One region of the Synechococcus sp. R5-15 genome, then DNA from elsewhere that is predicted to be linked to it. Evidence: predicted binding sites of a transcription regulator. Region 1 holds the regulator's gene; the other holds the start of a gene.
What was found. The regulator NtcA, encoded in region 1, controls nitrogen genes in cyanobacteria. The targets are predictions, from matches to a motif close to GTANCNNNNGNTAC.
Positions count from the first base shown of each region.

Region 2: the regulator NtcA is predicted to act here: its motif matches at 3,092-3,105, upstream of NW839_RS11605 (P-II family nitrogen regulator).

Region 1 is NZ_JANSIK010000054.1:1,171-10,060, reverse strand. Features, by position in the region: gene NW839_RS05520 (prolyl oligopeptidase family serine peptidase) at 76-2,139, shown strand; gene eno (phosphopyruvate hydratase) at 2,136-3,419, opposite strand; gene ntcA (global nitrogen regulator NtcA) at 3,658-4,332, opposite strand; gene NW839_RS05505 (M61 family metallopeptidase) at 4,630-6,426, shown strand; gene NW839_RS05500 (hypothetical protein) at 6,747-7,682, shown strand; gene NW839_RS05495 (hypothetical protein) at 7,693-8,580, opposite strand.
Region 2 is NZ_JANSIK010000141.1:8,747-13,620, forward strand. Features, by position in the region: gene NW839_RS11595 (ammonium transporter) at 1-812, opposite strand, end outside; gene NW839_RS11600 (ammonium transporter) at 1,127-2,539, opposite strand; gene NW839_RS11605 (P-II family nitrogen regulator) at 2,694-3,032, opposite strand; gene NW839_RS11610 (IctB family putative bicarbonate transporter) at 3,183-4,598, opposite strand.

The sequences.
Region 1 (8,890 bases):
TGAACATATTATACATTATTTTCAGTATAGTTGAGCTTATTATTGACTAGAGTCATGCTCTAGCGCTTAGGTCTCATGCTCAACTACCCGCCCAGCTATCCCGATCCCACTGTTGTGGACATCTACCACGGGCAGCCGGTGCCGGATCCCTACCGCTGGCTGGAGGATCTGGATTCGGAGCAGACGCGGGCCTGGATTGAGGCGCAAAACCACCTTACCTTTAACTACTTGCAGCAGATCCCAGCCCGGCAGCGGATCCGAGAACGCCTGACCCAGCTCTGGAACTATGAAAAATACAGCCAGCCCTTCAAAGAAGGGGGCCGCTACTTCTACTTCAAAAACGACGGCCTGCAAAACCAAAGTGTTCTCTATACCCAAGAAAGTCTAGAGGGCCAGGCGCGGGTTTTGCTGGATCCCAACACCTTCTCGGAAGACGGCACGGTGGCTCTAGCGGGCATTGCCATCAGCCGTGATGGGCGGTATCTGGCCTATGGTCTCTCCCGCTCCGGCTCCGACTGGCAAGAATGGAAGGTGCGGGACATCGAAACCGGCGAGGATTTGCCGGATCACCTCCGCTGGGTCAAGTTTTCCGGGGCGAGCTGGACGCTGGATGGGCAAGGATTTTTCTACAGCCGCTACGACGAACCGGCCCCCGGCAGCGAATACGAAAGCGCCAACTACTTCCAGAAGCTCTACTACCACCGCCTGGGCACCTCCCAGTCAGAAGATGTTTTGGTCTATCACCGCCCCGACCAAAAAGAGTGGGGCTTTGCCGGCGGGGTTACTGAAGATGGGAATTACCTCATCATCTCCGTCTGGCGGGGCACGGATCCCAAAAACCTCATCTTCTACAAAGACTTGCGGGATCCCCAGTCTCCTGTAGTAGAGCTCATCCGCGAGTTTGAGGCCGAATACAGCTTCGTGGGCAACGACGGATCCCGCTTTTGGCTGTTGACGGACTGCCAAGCTCCTCGGCGGCGACTGGTGGCCATCGACTTGGAGCAGCCTGACCGGGTGCAGGAGGTGATCCCTGAGGCGGAGGAGACCCTGCAGGGGGTTAGCTTGATCAACAATCAGTTTGTGGCCTTCTACCTCAAAGACGCCCACACCCAGATCAAGACCTTTGCTTTAGACGGTAGCTACCTAGGAGAAATTCCGCTGCCCGGGCTGGGATCCGCCAGCGGCTTTGGCGGCAAGCGCTACGACACCGAGACCTTCTACACCTTCACCAGCTTCACTACCCCGCCCACCATCTACCGCTACGATTTCACCAGCGGCACCAGCACCCTGTTCCGTCAGCCCCAGGTGGATTTCAATCCCCAGGCCTACGAGGTGCAGCAGGTGTCTTACACCAGCAAAGACGGCACCCGCATCCCCATGTTTCTCGTCCACCGCCGTGGCCTGACTCGGACAGGGGATCACCCCACCCTGCTGTATGGCTACGGTGGCTTTGGCATCTCACTTACCCCCAGCTTTTCAGTGGGTCTGGTGGCCTGGCTGGAAATGGGCGGTGTCTATGCCCAGCCAAGTTTGCGCGGCGGCGGCGAGTACGGAGAAGAGTGGCACCAGGCGGGCACCAAGCTCAACAAGCAAAAGGTGTTCGACGACTTTATTGCCGCTGCCGAGTGGCTGATAGCCCATGGCTACACCAACCCCGCCAAGTTGGCCATCTCCGGCGGCAGCAACGGCGGCCTGCTGGTGGGGGCCTGCCTAGTTCAGAGGCCGGAGCTGTTTGCAGCGGCCCTGCCGGCAGTGGGGGTGTTCGACATGCTGCGCTTTCATAAGTTCACCATCGGCTGGGCCTGGATCTCGGAGTACGGATCCCCGGAGAACCCGGAGGAATTCAAGGCCCTCTACGCCTATTCCCCTCTGCACAACCTCAAGCCCGGCACTGCCTATCCCGCCACCCTGATCACCACCGCAGATCACGACGACCGGGTGGTGCCCGCCCACAGCTTCAAGTTTGCCGCTGCCCTGCAGGCAGCCCAGGGGGGATCCCAGCCCATCCTCATCCGCATCGACACCAAGGCAGGGCACGGGGCCGGCAAGCCCACCAGCAAGCTGATTGAGGAAGCTGCCGACCGCTGGGCCTTTTTGGTGCAGGTGCTAGGGATCCCCTGGGACGGAACGGGAAGTTAGCGAGCTCTAGGACCCAGGCCCACCCGACCGGCATAAACTGCCGCTTCCCCCAGCTCGTCTTCGATGCGCAGCAGTTGGTTGTACTTGGCAATGCGCTCGCTGCGGCAGAGGGATCCGGTTTTGATCTGCCCGGCACGGGTGGCCACCGCCAAGTCGGCAATGGTGGTGTCTTCCGTCTCGCCAGAGCGGTGGCTGATGATGGTGCGAAAGCCGGCTTGAACTGCCAATTGGATGGCCGAGACAGTCTCCGTCAGGGTGCCGATTTGGTTGGGCTTGATCAAAATGGCGTTGGCGGCGGCGCTGTCGATGCCCTTTTGCAGGCGGGTCAGGTTGGTTACAAACAGGTCATCTCCCACCAGCTGTACCCGGGATCCCAGTTGAGCGGTCATGGCTTGCCAACCGGCCCAGTCTTCTTCCGCTAGCCCATCTTCAATGGAAAGGATGGGATAGTTGGCCAGCAGTTGCTGGTAGTAAGCCACCATCTCAGCCGCGCTGCGGGCTTTGCCCTCAAAGTGATATTGCCCATCCTGCAGCAGCTCGTTGGCGGCCACATCCAAGGCCAAGGCGATATCTGCTCCCGGTTTGTAGCCTGCCTGTTCAATAGCCGTCATCAGCAGATCCAAAGCCGCCGCATTGGAGTCGAGATCAGGAGCAAACCCCCCTTCATCCCCCACACCGGTGGACAGCCCCTTCTGCTGCAGCACTTGTTTTAGTACCGCAAACACCTCAGCCCCGTAGCGCAGCGCCTCGCGAAAGCTGGCCGCTCCAATGGGCACAAGCATAAATTCTTGAATATCGACGTTGTTGTCGGCGTGGGCGCCGCCGTTGAGCACGTTCATCAGCGGCACCGGCAGCAGGTTGGCAAAAGGCCCCCCCAGGTATTTGTAAAGAGGCAAGCCCACTGCTTCCGCAGCCGCTTTGGCTGTCGCCAGAGAAACTGCCAAAATAGCGTTGGCCCCCAGGCGGGACTTGTTGGGGGTGCCGTCCAGGTCGATCAGCAACTGGTCAATACGGGCTTGGTTGAGGGCATCTTCTCCCTGCAGCTCCGACTGGATGGGGCCAAGGATGTTTTCCACCGCCCTCAGCACACCCTTACCGCCGTAGCGTTTGGGATCCCCATCCCGCAGCTCATGGGCCTCGAAGGTACCGGTCGAGGCACCGCTGGGAACCTGCGCCAAGCCCGTTGCTCCATTGGCTAGACCCACCAGGGCTTCTAGGGTGGGACGCCCTCGCGAGTCGAGGATCTCATGGGCGGTAATCCACTCGATGGCTGTTTCCACAGTTACACCTCAGCAATTGGCTAGATAGCTCTGGCCAAAGCCAGATCCCCCCATAGACTAGTAGGTTTTTGCCCGCGATCCGGTCAGCTTCCAGAAAACTTTAAGTCTGTCCTTCGGGCACAGAGATTCTTCAAGGCTGCAGCAGTAGATTGAACATAGGCCGGCCAGAGCTTCAACCAACCATCGAGCGGGGTTTGCCTGGGCAAGGTGCTGCTCAGGAAGTGTTCTCCTCTTCCTTCTAGGCAAAGCGATGGCTCAGCCGCATCGGGTCGTGTACGGTGATCTTCTTCTTGTGAATGGAGATGTACTTCTTCTTGCGCAGCTCTCCCAACAGGCGGGTGATGGTGACGCGGGTTGAGCCAATGGCTTCGGCAATGGCCTGGTGAGACAGCTTGAGATCAATGGTGACCCCATCCGGGCCAGGCACTCCGAAATCGCGACAGAGGATCAACAAAAAGCTGACCAGACGGGATCCCATGTCGCGATGAGCCAGTGTCTCGATCATCATCTCCGTTTGCAAAATGCGGGACGACAGGCTTTTAACCAGCAACATGGCCAGTTCGGCGTTCTCCTGTAGGGATTTTTCCACCTGCTCGATCGGCAGAGAGAGCAACTCAGTAGGCGTAAAAGCCACCGAGTGATAAAAGCGATCAGAGCGCTGTCCTGTGATAAAGGAGAGCACGCCGAAGATGCTGTTTTCGCGTAGGAGGGCGACGGTGATTTCCTCCCCCATTTCGTAGACCCGCGAGAGCTTAACGGCTCCCTTCACCAAAAAGTAAACCCGCTCCGCCGGATCCCCTGGAAAAAAAATGGTCTTCCCGCGCTCAAACGTTTCGATAACCGGAGGATGGTGAGGGCCTCCCAATTGCTTGAAGGCTGTGATCAGAGATTTTTCCGCTACGGCCACCGCCATACTCATCAACCTTTTAAGGTCAGTTTATACCTAAGATCAACCTACTAAGATCAATCTAGAAGCATTAGGCTAGGTTGCAACCCATTGACTTCAGAATCTATGACGATACCAAGATTTACCCTAAAGTAGAAGGTTCTGCCTAGGTATCTTTGTAGCACGCGCTACGTTTTTAAGTCTCGTTGCTGCTCTCCAGCCAAAGGCAGAGGTTAGGATAGGAGCCATTGTCGCTGGGGGTTGCGTCGGCCCTTGGCGGTAGAGAGTGGAGTGGGTTGGAACATTCTATCTATCTATCTATCTATGGGGAGCCCGGAGGCTGTTGTTGCTGAACCTTCTCGGCTGAGCCGCCAGCATTTCACGGTGCGGATGCCGGATCCGGCCAATCACCTCCTGGAGGTGGAGCTGCTGCTCCGAGAGGTGGAGCCAAAGATGCCTTTGCGGCTGCGGCTGCCGGTGTGGACGCCGGGATCCTACTTGGTGCGGGAGTATGCCCGTCATGTGCAGGAGTTTCAGGCGGCAACTGAGCAAGGGATCCCTTTGGCCTGGCGGAAGGTGGACAAGAACACCTGGCAGATCGATCCGCCGGGCTGTTCTGCCGTGAAGGTGTGCTACCGGGTCTATGCCTATGAGCTGACGGTGCGCACAAACCATCTGGATTTGACCCACGCCTATTTCAACGGGGCAGCGCTGTTTCTCTACGTGCCCGGTCGCGAGCGGGAACCTTACACCTTGACGGTGATCCCCCCCAAGCCCGATTGGCGCATCGCCACCAGTTTGCGGCCTTTGATCTCCTCTTCTGGGGATCCCGCTTCCGGCCAGTCTTTTGTGGCAGAGGACTATGACGAGCTGGTGGATAGCCCGGTGGAGGTGGGCCTGCATCGGATGCAATCGTTTGAGGTGGAAGGGATCCCCCATTACTTTGTGGTTTGGGGGGCGGGCACTCTGGATGTGGAGCGGGCTGTCGCTGATGCTAAGGCGATTGTCAAAACCACAGCCGCGTTTTTCGGTGGGCTACCCTACGACCGCTACTGGTTCATTGTGCATTTGTCGCCGGGAGGATTTGGTGGCCTTGAGCACAAGTACAGCACCACCCTTCTTTACTCTGGGCTGGAGCTGCATCAGCCGGAGTCCTATCGGCGCTTTTTGTCTTTGCTGGCCCACGAGTTGTTTCATGCCTGGAATGTCAAGCGTCTGCGTCCGCTGGCATTGGAAAAGATCGACTACAACCAAGAAAACTATCTGGAATGCCTGTGGTTTTGTGAGGGAGCGACCAGCTACTACGAAAATGTCATCTTGTTGAGGGCAGGGATCCTCAGTGCCGGCGATTTCTTGAAGATTCTTTCCGAACAGATTGGCCGCTTGCAGCGTACTCCGGGCCGGGCTGTGCAATCGCTGCGGGAGTCCAGCTTCGATACCTGGATCAAACTCTACCGCCCCCACGAAAACACCCTCAACAGCCAGGTTTCTTATTACTTAAAAGGGGCTTTGGTCTGTTGGCTGCTGGATCTGCACATCCGTCACCTTTCCGGCGGTCAGGGATCCCTGGATACGGCTTTGCAGGATCTGTGGCAGCGCTTTGGTCGGTCAGGGAAGGGCTACAGCGACCAAGACTTGCGGGAGGCGTTTGAGCGGGCAGCCGGTGCCGATCTTGGCCGGTTTTTCGCAGCCTATGTGGACGGCACGGAAGAGCTAGACTACAACGCCTACCTCCACCCCTTTGGCCTCACCCTCAAGGTTCACTTCAGCCGACCCAACCTTCCCCCCTACCTGGGCCTCAACTTCAACGGCGAAGGCAATCGCATCAGCGCAGTAGAGATGGGATCCCCGGCGCAAAAAGCGGGCATCTGGGCCGGCGATGAGCTGGTGGCCCTGGATGGGTTCAGGGTGAGCGCTGCCAACTTGGCGGAACGCTTGACGGCCTATCAGCCCCACCAGATCATTTGTTTGAGCGTTTTTCAAGCCGATCAGTTGAAACATTTCTGGATCCCGTTGGATCCCCCTCGGCCCGATGTCTACACGTTGGAGGTGTTGCCTGAACTGACTCCTGCTCAAGAAGCCCTTCAGCAAGGCTGGCTGGGATCCCTCATTCGCACCTAGCTTCTCTGCGGTCAGGGGCAAGCCCCCTCCACTTGAAAATTCGCTCACCTCCCCCTATCATGTTGAGACAAGCGGGTAGTCTAGTCAACTCAAGCCAAAGGTAACGACAACAAAGATCGGGACTAAATCCAATGGATTTAATTTTAGCTTTGTTAGTTGGAATAGCCATCGGCATCTTGATAGGAGTTAGGCTTAGGTCAGGGAGCTTGATAGGAGTTAGGCTTAGGTCAGGGAGATGGAAGCGAGAAACTACAAAAGTTATCTCCTCATCTACAGGTATGTCTCAACGTGACAGGCATCCGAATGAACAGAGAACCATCTTGGCCAGCCGAGTGGAAAGAGCGGAAGACATTCATCAGGAACTACAGCCTAATCTTCAAAGGCTTGAGCTTCCTCGAGCGACAAATCAAGCAGTAAGTTGGGACTCACAAGAAGTTGCTGTTGTCAAAGCGCTTGAGGAAAGTTCCCAGGAAGTCATTGATCATATCAGCCGTGATCGTGATAAGTTGAGGTTAGCTTTATTTCTGTGGTCTAAAGGAATAAGAATTAAAAGCTTGGAAACCAAGGAAGCAAGTAGGGTTGGTAGCAAACTGAACAGCAAGCTAAATCAGATATCCAACTTTATGGGAGATAGATATTATTCAATTAGAAAACTCTACAAGTCGATAAAGTCAAACATGAACGAAGGAGAGGCTTTCTCCCTGATTCTGAAAGACGAGCCAAACCAGGTAGTATCAGATAGTTGCCAACTTGCGAATATGCTCTGTAGTATCGCCTTCTTGGAGGAGTACCATTATTTGAAGTCTCCTAGATTTATTTTAGAAGCAAAGCCGAGCAGAGACCCAAATGCATTGAACTTTCTATCAGGAGGATGGCTGGAGCGATATGTCAAAGAAAAGCTAGTAAAGATTGCCAGTCAGCAAGGCAAAAAGATCAGTTTTTCTTACATCATGAATACTCAAGTTACTTTGCCGAATGGAAATGATTTTGAAATAGATTTATTCTTTTATGTCAATGATAAGTTTTACTGGGTAGAATCCAAAACGGGTGATTATTATGAAAGTATAGACAAGTACTCTTGGTTGGCTTCCAGGCTTGGTCTTCAGCAGAATCAGGCTTTTGTAGTCTTGACTGATGTTGATCAGGATAAGAAAATTAGCCTGTCTTCCAGTTATAAGCTGTCAGTAATCGGCGTTGACGATGTTGAGCCGACCTTTATCAAAATTCTGAAAAGTCATGTCCGAAAGAGCACCTGACAAAAGCTAGCTAGGCTACAATCTTGACAGCTTGTTCCATACACCACCAGGGATCCTCGGCAAAAGCTGGCATGGGAGTGCTGCCTGCTTTGCCCAGAATGGCCAGCCGGACTTCCCGATCCAGGCGGGATCCGGCCCCGTAGGGATCTTCTGAGGGAGGTTCCAGCCGTTGCCCCAGAGGGGGCATCACCATAATGCCTGGCTGCATGCTGGTGCTGCTGACCCAGATTTTGAAGCGATCCACCGCTACGTCTGTTCCTTCTGGCAGCTGCATCTGCAGCAGGTAGCGGGGGCCAGAGCCAATCAGCAGGCTCTCGTTGGGGCGTAAACGGGCAGGCAGATCTGGTTGATAGGGGTAAACCAAATCCACGCTGTACCGCCGCTCGTCAAAGACGGTGACATAGACATGCACTGGAGTGGGGGCTCTGTTTCTCAAGGCAATGGCCAGGTTGCGGCCTGCTTGGATTTGCACTTTCCCTTGGGGATCCCGCGGCAGGGGGCTCACTTCGGCAGGGGCAGAGCTGCTGGCCGGGGTTTCCAGTTGGAGAAATTCCACTTCCAAGATGCTGCTCAGCGCATCGCTGGCAGGTTGCAGGTTCAAAAGATTACCAAAAGCAGCCACGTGCTCCAACAGCCGCACCAGCTTGCGAGGCAGGGCCAGTAGCTTCTTCACCGGGATCCGGAAGGCCGCCAGAGCCACCTCTTCCCCCCGCCGGTAAAAGTGATAAGTGGCATCGGGCAACAGCTCTACCCGCAAGTCCGCTGCTTCCGGGTCTGTGTAGGTCAGAAGTGGTGAGGCCGGCAAGGCCGCCAGCAAATCGGCAACGGGCATTTGCACTTGACTGGGATCCGCACAGGTGAAAGCCACCCGCAACGGCTGGAATCGGATAGAGGACATGGGGAAAACCTGGAACGGAGTCTGCCGTATTCTCCTGCTCTGAGGTTGCCAGGCAAGCAAGCCAAGCTCTATATTACCTGCTCATTACCTGCTCAGTTCTCTCGACTGGGCTGTGGCCAAGTCAGCTCTCGGCCAACAGACTCCCAACAGGCCATAGCTCCGTAATCAAACTTAACACCAAAGGCAAATGGAACCATTGGGAAACCATCTCGGATCCCATCTGCAAATGATCTCTTGATGGTCTATTCTTGATCCTGTTGTCGGGTTTGCGGCTGGAGTGGAGCCCACCTCTCCTCTTTCTAGACTGATC
Region 2 (4,874 bases), on a different contig from region 1:
GGAATCGCTGCCGTTGTAGAGCCGGCATTAAAGCCAATCCAGCCCAGCCACAGGATCAACGCCCCCAACATGCCCAAGGGTAAGCTATGCCCGGGAATAGCCCGCGGCTCCCCATTAGGACCATACTTGCCCAAGCGCGGACCCAACACCAAAGTTCCCGCAAAAGCTGCAGCCCCACCCACCAAGTGCACCACCCCCGACCCGGCAAAGTCAATGTAGCCCAGGTTTTCCAGCCAGCCGGCTGTACCACCGTTGTAGTCGGCAAACAGGCCATTCCAGGCCCAGCCCCCGGAAATCGGGTAGATCGCCCCAGAGATGACGATGGAGTAAATCAAATAAGCCAAAAAGCGGGTGCGTTCCGCCATTGCCCCGGAGACAATGGTGGCAGCGGTGGCGGCAAACACCAGTTGGAAACAGAAGAACGTGAAAGGCCAAGCATCGTTTTGACTGCCGGCTTCAGCTCCCTGTTGCCAGTTGAAAAAAAACCAGTTGGTGCCCAAAAAACCGGCCACATGGGATCCGAACATCAGCCCAAACCCCAAAAACCAAAAAGCGCAGGCCCCGAAGCAGAAGTCCATCAGGTTCTTCAGGACAATGTTGGTAGCATTTTTAGCCCGCGTGAAGCCCGCCTCCACCATGGCAAAGCCCGCCTGCATGAAAAACACCAGCGCCCCGGCCACCGTTGTCCAGACGATGTCGGCATGGTATTGCTGAGTTTTCAGTAAGGTTTGTAGCTCAGCCCAAGCCTCGGGTGGGAGAGCCTGTTCCAGAGCCGTGAGATCCGTCTGGGCCAGAGCAGGCGGGGCAACCAAACTTCCCAACCCCAGCAAAGCTCCAACCCCCAGCAGGACTTTCCCCCCTGTCCTCAAACCCAAAAGGATCCCCTGCCGAAGACGAGAGAAAACAGTCTCACCTATCTGACTTTTCATCTCGATTCCAAGTCCCACACCTCGATTTTGAGCTATTTCTCCCCTCCTACCCGTAACCACCTACACCAATGCCACCAAATACATCAGCAAGCCATAAAAGAGAGGGCCAGCCCTGACCCTCCCTTTTGATGCTCATTTGATGCTCAGTTCAGCAATGCTCCGATCCGGCAACCCCAGGTCAGACCGAGCACAACGGCTCAAGATTGCTCCGAATCGGTGGCAGCAGTAACGAAGTCGGGGTAGGCCACGTTGCCATGCTCGCCCACATCCAAACCGGCGATCTCTTCCTCGGCGCTGGTGCGCAGGCCGGTTACAGCCTTGAGGATAAAGAACAGGATCAAGCAGGTAATAAAGGGCCAGAGGAAGTAGGCCAGAGCGCCCACCACTTGTACCCCAAATTGGGCCCAGGTGACCTCTTCAGCATAGTTGGCATTGGCAAAGAAGGGGATCCCTGCTGCCAACACCCCCCAGATACCACAGGTGCCGTGTACCGAAATCGCGCCCACCGGGTCATCAATTTTCAGCACCGTATCCAGGATCACCACCGAAATCACCACCAGAATCCCGGCCACCGAGCCGATGATCAGAGCACCCAAAGGATGGACGCTATCGCAAGGGGCAGTGATCCCCACCAAGCCGGCCAGGACACCGTTGGCGGCAAAGGTCATATCCGGCTTGCCAAAATGAACCCAAGAGGTGAACATCGCCCCAATTGCTCCAGCCGAAGCTGCCAGCAGCGTATTCATGGCAATCCAGCCAATATCGACAGAGGCTGCAGTGGTGGAACCGGCATTAAACCCGATCCAGCCCAAGGCGAGGATAAACACCCCCAACATCCCCAGCGGCAGGTTGTGGCCGGGAATAGCCCGCGGCTCTCCATTGGGGCCGTACTTGCCAATGCGAGGGCCAAGCGCGATCGCACCTGCCAAGGCCGCAGCGCCCCCTACCAAATGCACCACCCCCGACCCGGCGTAGTCGATGTAGCCCAGATTTTCCAGCCAGCCGGCTGTGCCGCCGTTGTAGTCGCCGAACAGCCCGTTCCAGGCCCAACCCCCAGAGATGGGGTAGATTAGCCCAGAAATAACGATCGAGTAGATCAAGTAGGCCAAGAACTTGGTGCGCTCTGCCATCGCTCCGGAAACAATGGTGGCGGCAGTGGCGGCAAACACCATCTGGAAGACAAAGAAAGTAAAGGGCCAGCCATCTGCCTCGTAAGCCTGCTGCCAGCCAAAAGCAAACCAGTCAGTGCCGAAGAAGCCAGTACTTTTGCCGAACATGAGGCCAAACCCAATGAACCAGAAGGCGCAACAGCCCATGCAGAAGTCCATCAAGTTCTTCATCATGATGTTGGCGGCGTTCTTGGCGCGGGTAAAGCCCGTCTCTACCATGGCGAACCCCGCCTGCATGAAGAACACCAAGGCTGCTGCCACGATCGTCCAAACAACGTCAGCGTGTTTCTGAACTTCCTCGGCCTCTTGAGCAAAGGCAGTTCCCTGGCCGAATAGAAAAACCAGCGCAGCCATTAGAGCGGCAGTCAGACTCCACTTGGCCGGTCGCCAAAGCCACTGGGGCACCTGGCTCTTGAGCTTTTGGATCATTGTCGTACTCATGCTTTTCGACTCACCTAAAGTGACAGTACTTCTCGCAACACATTACCCGAAAAGTAGGGCAAGAACACCTCATCAGATATACAGCAAAAGAGACATGAAGCAAACTCACACGAGGCTCAGGCCGGGCAACCCAAACCCTGAACGTGATCCCTTCTCATAGGGCATCTTGGTTGAGCTCGCCAGTTCGGATGCGGATGGTTTTTTCGACGGGGCTGATGAAAATCTTGCCATCCCCGATTTCGCCGGTGCGAGCCGCTGCAATCAGCTTCTCCACCACCGTATCCACCAGGTCATCTTCAACCACGATCTCCACTTTCAGCTTTTGTAGGAACTCTACCGTGTACTCGGATCCCCGATAGCGCTCGGTTTGTCCCTTTTGCCGGCCAAAACCCCGTACTTCACTTACAGTCATGCCGACAATTCCGGCATTGACCAAAGCAATTTTGACCTCATCCAACTTGAATGGCCGGATTACGGCCTCGATTTTTTTCATTTGCCTCCTGCACCCCGGACAATTCCGCTAATTTCTAACACTACTGACACCTGCAAATTGTAAAAACAGATACATTTTTATCTCCTACTGAAGATGCTTACCACTCTGGATTTGCTCCCGTCAAGACCGGAAGGCCAAGCTTAAGCTACCTTAACGGGAGGAAGTCCCCACTGGCGTCTCACCAGCATCTGTAAGCGGCTGAGGGCTGAGAGAGGCCAAGCTGGCTGTAATAAGCGCTACCGCAAGCCACCACAGCATTTGTACCTGGGGACGATACCAGATGGTATCCACCAAGCCGTGGGCCATCATGCCGGTGCAAGCGGCCAAGCCTGCTGCCACCCACAGACCCTGGGGATCCCGCAAGTTGAGCAAAGTTTTCCAGCATCTCCAGCCGTGATCCCAGAGCACCAAGAGAAACCAGGCGAAAGTTAAAGATCCGATGAAGCCAGTCTCTACGGTGAGCTGCAGCGGCACTGAATAGGCTCCAAGGGCGCTGAAGTTGCCTCGTTGGTAGAGGGGATAGACGCGGTTAAAGGCAACATTGCCGGGGCCGATCCCCAAGATGGGAAAGTCGCGGATCATCTCCAGCACCGCCGCCCAGACATTGAGGCGAAAGTTGTTGCTGGTATCCAACCGCCCCCAAAAAAGGCTCTGCACCCGCAGCCGCAGGGAGCGTACCGTCAGGATCCCGAGCAACAGAGCAGCCCCCCCTCCGCCCAACAGGGCCGGCAAGGCCCAACGCCGCCAGCGGGCTGGCAAATCGACAGAATGCCACTGTGCCAACAGCACGACCATCAGGGTGAGCATGGCCAGCCCCCCAATCCAGGCGCCACGACTGTAGGTGAGCAACAGGCAAATCAGGTTCACCGCCGTCGTAAACCCGGCCAGGAGTTTCGCCCCCCAACTGGGCCAAATCCAAGTGGCGGCCAGCCCCAGAGGAATGACCGGGATCAAGTAGCCCCCGTACAGATTTGGGTTGCGCAGATAGCTGTACACCCGCGTCAGACCTGCCAAGCCCGACTCCGGATCCACCCAGGTGGCCAGTTCTGCTGCCCCATAAAAGTATTGCCGCAGGCCATGGATCCCCATCACCAAGCTGACCAAAAGCAGGGATCCAACGATCCCATCTCGGAATTGGGGTTTGCGCAGCAGACGATGCAACAACAGATAACCAGCCAGGTAGAGAGTCAACTTCAGCCAGCCATCCCGTGCTGCGTAGGCAACCGGAGAGAGAATCGTTGCCAAGGTGGCAATTCCCCAGAAAAGGACCAGGGGCAGATGCAGCGGCAGCCCAATCGGCATTTCCACCAAAGCGCACAGGCCCACCAGAGCAGCCATAGCCAGCAAAATCAGGCCCAGGATGCCGGTGGAGCTGTGTGCAGAGAAAATCCAGTAGAGCAGCACTAGCCCCAGGCCAATCCGGTCGGAAGTTTGAACCAATATGCTGCTCTTCCCCCAACTTTGCAGGGATCCCAATAGACGACCCAAAAGGCTTCCCTGCCACCAAGCCTTGATGGGAAAGTCGCGCAGCAGAAAACCCTGCCACAGTTGCGTTGCTCGTTCCATAATCCTCTGGGGCGTGTTGGGCCCAAATCCCCACACCTCAAGTCATCCTACTGGTTTCACCAGCGGGACAAAGCTTTAGTCTATATCCCCAGAGGCAAAGAGACAACGAAGAAGAGCGCAACCTCTTATCGCGCCAGCCGGACAAAGTACCCCTCAACAAAAACAAAGAACCGGCTGACTCACAAGACTCTACAAGACAAAAGGCATCGAAGAGTTATCAAAGTTGGGTTTTCAATCTTAAGAACAAGTCTCTGTAAAAAGCAAAGAAGAACAGCA